Regions from separate parts of the Undibacterium sp. GW821-FHT11B02 genome, predicted to be linked through region 2. Evidence: predicted binding sites of a transcription regulator. Region 2 holds the regulator's gene; the other holds the start of a gene.

Region 1 (3,874 bases), on a different contig from region 2:
CATCCATTCCAGGCAATCAGCTAGTTCTTCTATGGTGGCATCAGATGCAGGTGCACGACCCAGTTTGAAAACAACCTCAGGTTCTATGCGCGGTTGCAAGGCACCAGTCAGGCTTTGATAGACAAAGGCTTCTTCGACATAGCGCACGGTGCTGTCAAACAGACTGCTCCAGATGGGCGCGCGGATAGCTTCCTTTTCGCCATATTTGGACCATAACTTACGATTGGTGAATCCCAGTTTACGGCCTATACGTATTTCACCTTCAGCCATACGGATGGCATCCGACGCCTTGGCGATTTCATAGGCATCATGAATGCTTAAGTCAAATTGTGAAGTCAGCGGACTTAAAGGTTGGGTACGTGCTCTGGCTTCAAGGAAGGTATAGGCGTGTTGTTCGGCTTGTAAGGACATGGCATCAAGTTTGGTTGGTTTGAGCACAAAAAATCAGATGGGGCGTGTTAACCTCCACCCCATAATTCACCGTTATTGCCCGATCGGGGCATGGTCACGCCAAAATGTTCATAGGCGGACGGGGTTGCTATCCTGCCTCTGGGCGTGCGTTGCAAAAAACCCTGTTGTATCAGATAGGGTTCCAGTACATCCTCTATGGTGTCGCGCTCTTCACCTATGGCAGCGGCAACATTATCCAGACCAACCGGACCGCCACCGAATTTGAAGAGTATGGCCTCCAGTAGTTTTCTGTCCATCAGGTCAAAACCAACTGCATCGACATCCAGCATTTTTAAGGCTGCGTCAGCCATGGCACGAGTGATTTCACCGTTGCCTTTGACTTCGGCATAATCGCGCACGCGCCTTAACAGGCGATTGGCAATACGTGGTGTACCTCGCGCTCGTTTGGCAATTTCACCGGCACCATCAGCCTGTATCGGCGCGTTCAGCAATGATGCAGAGCGGGTGACGATCTTGGTTAATTCTTCAGGCGTATAAAATTCCAGTCTGGCGACAATGCCAAAACGGTCACGCAGAGGGTTGGTCAGCATACCGGCCCGGGTCGTTGCGCCGACCAGAGTGAAGGGCTGCAAATCCAGTTTGACTGAGCGAGCCGCCGGGCCTTCACCAATCATGATATCGATCTGGTAATCTTCCAGGGCCGGATACAAGATTTCTTCTACGACCGGCGACAACCTGTGAATTTCATCGATGAACAAGACATCATTGGCTTCCAGGTTGGTGAGCAGGGCAGCCAAATCACCGGCACGTTCCAGTACCGGGCCAGAAGTCTGGCGCAGGTTGACACCCATTTCGCGCGCAATAATATGGGCCAGGGTAGTCTTGCCCAGTCCCGGAGGGCCAAACAACAGCGTGTGATCAAGTGCTTCACTACGCTGTCTGGCGGCGGTGATAAAGATTTCTAACTGGCCACGTATTTTTTCCTGACCCACATATTCGTCCAGCTGCTTGGGGCGCAAAGCACGTTCTATTGCTTCTTCATTGGGTGATGCCGGCGTCGCGGAAATAATGCGCGTTTCGCTACCGTGATTCGAAGAGAGATTATCAGTCTGTATCGTCATCGCTTAGCCTTTGGACAGTGCTTTCAATGCCAGTTTGATACCGTCTGACACACCGCTACCAGCAGGAACGGACTTCATTGCCAGCAAAGCTTCTTTGTCTGAATAACCAAGTGCCTGCAAGGCATTCAGGATATCTGCACTATGGTCACCTGCCGCCAGTGCAGCAGTGGCAGTACCCAGGTCAGCTCCCAGCTTGCCTTTCAGTTCCAGTAACAGTCGCTCAGCAGTTTTTTTGCCTATGCCGGGGACACGGGTCAGGCGCCCAGCTTCCTGCAGGGTGATTGCCTGTGCCAGGTCTGCCACTGACATGCCGGACAAGATTGACAGGGCCGTGCGGGCGCCAACACCGCTGATCTTGATCAATTGCTTGAAGGTGCTGCGTTCTTCTGCTGTGCCAAAACCAAACAATATATGTGCATCTTCGCGTATTGCCAGATGGGTCAGCAAGACCACTTTTTCACCCAGGTGTGGAAGATTATAGAAGGTACTCATGGGTACATCGACTTCATAGCCAACGCCCTGGCAATCGACCAGCAATTGCGGAGGATTCTTTTCTATCAGAGTGCCAGCAATGCGACCTATCATGAGACTGCTTTCATACTGTATGAATAAACAGTGATAGTAAACGATTCTTGCGCGTTTGACGAGGCTAATACAGGTAATTTATAAGGGTATTACCTGTCTGTATTTTTTGCGTTGCCAGCGCGACGGGAAAATAGAAGTACATTCAACCCAGAGCAGCTTAGCCCACCAGGCGACCACCTTTAACACGTAAGCCTTTTTTAGCCAGACTGGGGGCCAGCGCGCCCAGAGTCGCCAGCGCATCGCCACTATGAGCATGGCAGATGGCAACACCCAGCGCGTCTGCTGCATCGGAACCGGGCGTGCCGGACAGGGCCAGCAGGCGCTGCACCATATCTTGTACCTGTTCTTTTTTTGCGCGCCCGTGGCCGACCACACCTTGCTTGACTTGCAACGCCGTATATTCTGCTACTGCCAGATCGGCTGACACCAGAGCGCAAATCGCAGCTCCCCGCGCCTGCCCCAACAGCAGCGTTGATTGCGGATTAACGTTGACGAAGACCTTCTCTATCGCTGCGCAATCTGGCTGGTAAGTGCGTACTATTTCGGAGACTCCCGATAGTATGGTCTTCAATCGTTCTGGCAACGTACCATCTACTGTCTTGATGGTACCCGAGGCAATATACGTCAGCTTGCTGCCCTGTTTATGAATGATACCAAAACCAGTGGTACGCAAGCCGGGGTCTATGCCTAGGATTTTCATGAGGGCTTCTGAGTATGTAATAGATGTGGTGCAGTTACAGGAATTATCGCTAACGAGTATAACGTATCGATCTTGGAGTTATGTTGATAGCTAGGTGAGTGGGTAATTACTTTTGTGGATGCCAGCCATTATTTCACTGGTTTCCAGGCTTTGACTTCGGCTTCGATTTTGCTTTTTCTCTCTGCTGACAATACTGCTTCCAGCGGGGTGAGGTGACCACGTGCAGCTTTATTGCCATTGGCAAGAGACAGCATGGTCCAGAAATAGGCTGACTGTTCATCCCTGGCTACACCTGCCACTTCACCAATCGTCACCACAAGGTCTTTTTGTGCCTTGTCCAAGGCCTGGCTAAGTGGACCGGCTAGGGTGATTGCTGCAACGCTGCTGCCTGCATTCAAGATTTTGCCGCTGGCATAGATCATACCCAGATCGAGTTGTGCATTTGCATCGCCGCGCTCTGCCGCCATGCGCAGCCAGTAAAGGGCTTGCTCTTCGTCATCGGGCGATTCTTTGCGAGAGAGATACAGCAACGCCAGCACGTGCTGCGTATTGGAATAGTTATGTTCTGCAGCGCGGCGCAGCCAGATCACCCCTTGCCGCCAGTCTTCTGGCACGCCTTTGCCAAGGATATACATCACTCCCAGGATGCACTCTGCATCTGCTACCCCTTGGTTGGCAGCCTGGCGAAACCAGAATACAGCTTGTGATAAATTTTCTGGTACACCCACGCCTACCAGGTACATGCCACCCAACATCGCTTGCGCCATGGACATCTCCTGCAAGGCAGCCTTCCGAAACCAGTGTACTGCCTGTTGTTCATCCTTGGTCACAAAAAAGCCAGCGTGATAGATCCAGCCCAGACCATATTGCGCCTTGGTATTTCCCTGATCGGCTGCTTTGCGGTACCAGTTCACAGCTTGCTGCTCATCTTTGGGGACCCCTTGGCCCGTGGCATACATTTCGCCCAGACTCAACTGTGCATCGGCACCCCCTTGATCGGCCGCTTTGCGATACCACTTTGCAGCTTCTTGTTCATCCTTTGCTACGCCCAGTCCAT
Region 2 (3,874 bases):
GAATTGGCTGTATCCTAAGGACGATGAGATATCGGAAGAGGCGATTTGTGCTCTCGCAGGGTGGCACGATTTACGTGTATTGCCTGCAATAATCGATAAGCTTAGCCAATATGAAATAAGTATCGCTGTTTTTGAAGCGGCGGGTAATTTGGGGGATAAAAGACTGCTGCCTGTATTAAGTGAGTTACTTAATGATTTTGGGGAAGATTCACCGATTCCTCTTAAGCAAGCTATTTTGAAGCTTGAAGCGATAGAAAATCGAATTTAATTGTAGTATCTTCGATTTGATCTAATTTCAGAAAATCTGACCAAAAAGGCGAGGCTACCTGACGCCCCAGACCAGCCAGAGCTTCAGCTATGACGCCGTTGCTAACCGCAGCACCAAGACAAATAAAATGGCCTGAAAAAAAGTGGAGAAGAATGATCGAAAAGGGAATGGAAATAAGAGGGATGATTGTTGATGACGGCACCACACAAGAATAAAGAATTTTCTCTATCTTTAAGGATGACGCATCCTGAGCTAGATTTATTGGTATTTTCTGATCTTATTGGACTGATTCCATGGAAGTGGAATACTGCCGGGGAAGTAAGAAAAACTAAAGACGGCAGATTGTTGGGTGGAGTACACAAACAGTCTTTTTGTACATGCACATTAGATTTTGATCAGGATGATACTTTGGAGGCTGCCATCAATCGAACGCTTGACCTACTGGAGTCGAAAAAGAGCGACATTGTTAAAATGACGTCTTCCGGTGGTCAAATGAACTTTTTTATTGGATGGTTTTTTGAAGGGACTGCTGGATTAATCTTTGATTGGCAAATCCTTCGCAGGATTTCTGATTTAGAGATTTCTATTCAATTGGATGCATATGGCGCATTTTTAAAGTAATGCATCATGTAAATACCGTTGACGCGATAGTGTAATAATTTGCGGGCGCGTGGCACACCTCGCTCCCATCGTATTTTCTCCCGAATTGGCATCGTCCGATTTTTGCGAGATTGAGCAGACTTTTTTTCACTTTGCCGTCATGGCATTTAGTGTGCCCAGCCTCACTTAAATCATACCGACAATAAATTGTCCTCATGTTGAATGCTGTGTGAAAAAGAGAGGGGCATGACGCCCCCGAACGATATGATGATTGACTGCCTATTGACCTTTGATGTTGGTACTACCAAAAAAGTTTGAGGACGAGCCAGGCGTGATCCGGATGAGAGGGGAGGATCACACCCAGGCTGTCCTCAAACCCAGTTTCTCATCAGGCCGACTGCCAGGCCTTCCAGAGCAAAATCTTCTTCGGTATCGCCAACCCTGATGATGGGATAATCGGGGTTTTCTGGCATCAGTTCGATCAGGTCGCCGGTTTTCTTGTAGCGTTTTACAGTCACATCGTCGCCCAGGCGGGCGACAACGATTTGGCCATTGCGGGCAGTGTCGGTTTTCTTTACTGCCAGTAAATCGCCATCAAGTATGCCGGCATCGCGCATGGACATGCCGCGTACTTTCAGCAAAAAGTCAGGCTTGGCAGAGAACAGGGCGGGGTCCACATGGTAGGTGGATTCTATATGTTCGCTGGCCAGTATGGGGGAGCCGGCAGCGACACGGCCAACCAGTGGCAGGCTTAGTTGCATCAGTGCCGGATGTGGCAGGGCCATCTGTATGCCGGGGATGTGGCTGGATAGTTCGGATTCCAGCAGGCGTATGCCACGCGAGGTGCCAGCGGCGATCTCGATCACACCTTTGCGCGCCAGTGCTTGCAAATGTTCTTCTGCGGCATTGGTGGAGCGGAATCCCAGTTCTGCGGCGATTTCTGCACGGGTAGGGGGAAATCCGGTGTTTTGGATGGCGTCCTTGATCAGGTTAAGGATTTGTTCCTGGCGGGCAGTAAGTTTTAGCATGGTGATTTCTAATGTGAATGTGCTGTATAGGCAAGCAGTCTGTATTTTTATACAGTAAAGCTGAATATGCAAGTCAAAATCCGCAAAGAGCAGCAAAAATGTGAAAAATTACGTCATTCAAACAGGCAAATGGTGGCTTTGCCTGGCTAAGTCACTGATCTAATTGATCAAAATGAAAAACTGGGTTATTATTGTCGGCTTTCCTCTTCCCGCACTCGTCTTGACGCCGAGGCGGGCTATTTTTATTGTCCACAAGGAGAATATATGCGTCATTATGAAATCGTATTTATCGTACATCCCGATCAGAGCGAGCAAGTTCCTGCAATGATCGAACGCTACAAGGCAAGTGTTGTAGCTCGTGGTGGTCAAATCCATCGCGTTGAAGACTGGGGCCGTCGTCAATTGGCTTACATGATTCAAAAACTGGCGAAAGCGCACTATGTTTGCTTGAACATTGAATGCGATGCTGAAACTCTGCTCGAGTTGGAAACAGCATTCAAATTCAATGATGCTGTCTTGCGTCACCTGACAGTCAAACTGAAAAAAGCAGAAACAACACCTTCTCCAATGATGAAAGCTGTTCAGAAGGAAGATGCTGCAAAAGCGCAACGTGTTGAAGCGCCTGCTGCTTAATTATTCATTGACAGAGGTCGTGTAAAAAATAGTGAATCAGCTGAAGCTTGTAGCCCGGATCGTAGAGAAAACCGCATTGCGGTACACACCGGCCGGTATACCGATAGCTTCTGCGACATTGATGCACAGTTCGGAAACTCGTGAGGCGAACACAGTTCGACAGGTTGAGTTTGAAATTTCAGCGGTAGCGGCAGGGGAGATTTCCCGCCAATTCAATGAAATTGCTCTGGATGTGCCGGTGGAATTTACTGGTTTTTTAGCACGCAAAAATCGCAATAGCAAAAGTCTCGTTTTTCATGTCACTGAATTCGGGACACCTTTACTAGATTAGGAGCCAAAAATGGCATTCGGTAAAAAATTCGACAAAAGCAAATTGAAGCAAAAGCGTCAGCAACAAAATCCTTTGTTCAAGCGCAAAAAATTCTGCCGTTTCACTGCGGCACATGTAGAAAAAGTTGACTACAAAGACATCGACACACTGAAAGACTTCGTGCAAGAAAACGGCAAAATCATGCCTGCACGTCTGACAGGTACTAAAGCGTTGTACCAACGTCAAGTTGATACAGCAATCAAACGTGCACGTTACCTCGCGTTGCTGCCATACACTGATTTGCACACAGCGTAATTGACGACAAGGTAAAGGAGAAAAATATGCAAGTTATTCTGTTGGATAAAGTCGTTAATCTCGGCAATCTGGGTGATGTAGTTCGTGTAAAAGACGGCTATGCCCGTAACTTTTTGATTCCTCAACGTATGGCTCGTCGTGCTACGACAGCTGCTGTTGCTGAATTCGAAGCAAAACGCGCTGAACTGGAAAAAGCAGCAGCCGCCAAATTGGCAGCAGCACAAGCTCTGGGCGAAAAACTGTCTGGTTTGACAGTGCAAATCACCCAGAAATCTGGTGTTGATGGCCGTCTGTTCGGTTCCGTTACTAACTCTGACATCGCTGAAGCCCTGACAAAACAAGGTTTTGCGGTTGAAAAAGCACAAGTACGTTTGCCACAAGGTCCTTTGAAGATCGCTGGCGATCACAGTGTTTCCGTTGCATTGCATACGGACGTAGTTGTTGACGTTATCGTTTCTGTATTGGGCGAGCACGCTTAATTTGCTTTTTGCAAATTGCTGAAGAAAAAGCCGGGAAATCCCGGCTTTTTTGTTGTGTGGGGGATGTTTTTTCTTGTTTTGTTGCTTTGGTGGTGTTTGTCACAATCTTGTCACAATCTTGTCACAAACAAGCCTATTTCCCTCACGTTGTATTGTCTGGCAATTTGATTTAACGGTTATAATGCGCGCCATGAAAGCTGGTTCTGATCCTCAAGTTGACGCGATACGCGTCCCCCCTCAT

The links. Region 2 encodes LexA, which represses DNA repair genes until DNA is damaged. Its sites were predicted from a motif close to ACTGTATNNNNATACAGT; they were not measured.
Region 1: a site for LexA is predicted at 2,132-2,149, ahead of ruvA (Holliday junction branch migration protein RuvA). Genes of this name have one in related genera too.

Annotation. Positions count from the first base shown of each region.
Region 1 is NZ_JBXASD010000005.1:24,658-28,531, forward strand. It holds gene AC1RVX_RS11300 (2-keto-4-pentenoate hydratase) at 1-411, opposite strand, end outside; gene ruvB (Holliday junction branch migration DNA helicase RuvB) at 459-1,532, opposite strand; gene ruvA (Holliday junction branch migration protein RuvA) at 1,536-2,117, opposite strand; gene ruvC (crossover junction endodeoxyribonuclease RuvC) at 2,275-2,817, opposite strand; gene AC1RVX_RS11320 (SEL1-like repeat protein) at 2,946-3,874, opposite strand, start outside.
Region 2 is NZ_JBXASD010000009.1:282,835-286,708, forward strand. It holds gene AC1RVX_RS20420 (HEAT repeat domain-containing protein) at 1-18, shown strand, start outside; gene AC1RVX_RS20425 (hypothetical protein) at 1-268, shown strand, start outside; gene AC1RVX_RS20430 (DUF4279 domain-containing protein) at 461-889, shown strand; gene lexA (transcriptional repressor LexA) at 1,240-1,896, opposite strand; gene rpsF (30S ribosomal protein S6) at 2,161-2,529, shown strand; gene priB (primosomal replication protein N) at 2,561-2,860, shown strand; gene rpsR (30S ribosomal protein S18) at 2,870-3,154, shown strand; gene rplI (50S ribosomal protein L9) at 3,181-3,633, shown strand; gene AC1RVX_RS20460 (replicative DNA helicase) at 3,824-3,874, shown strand, end outside.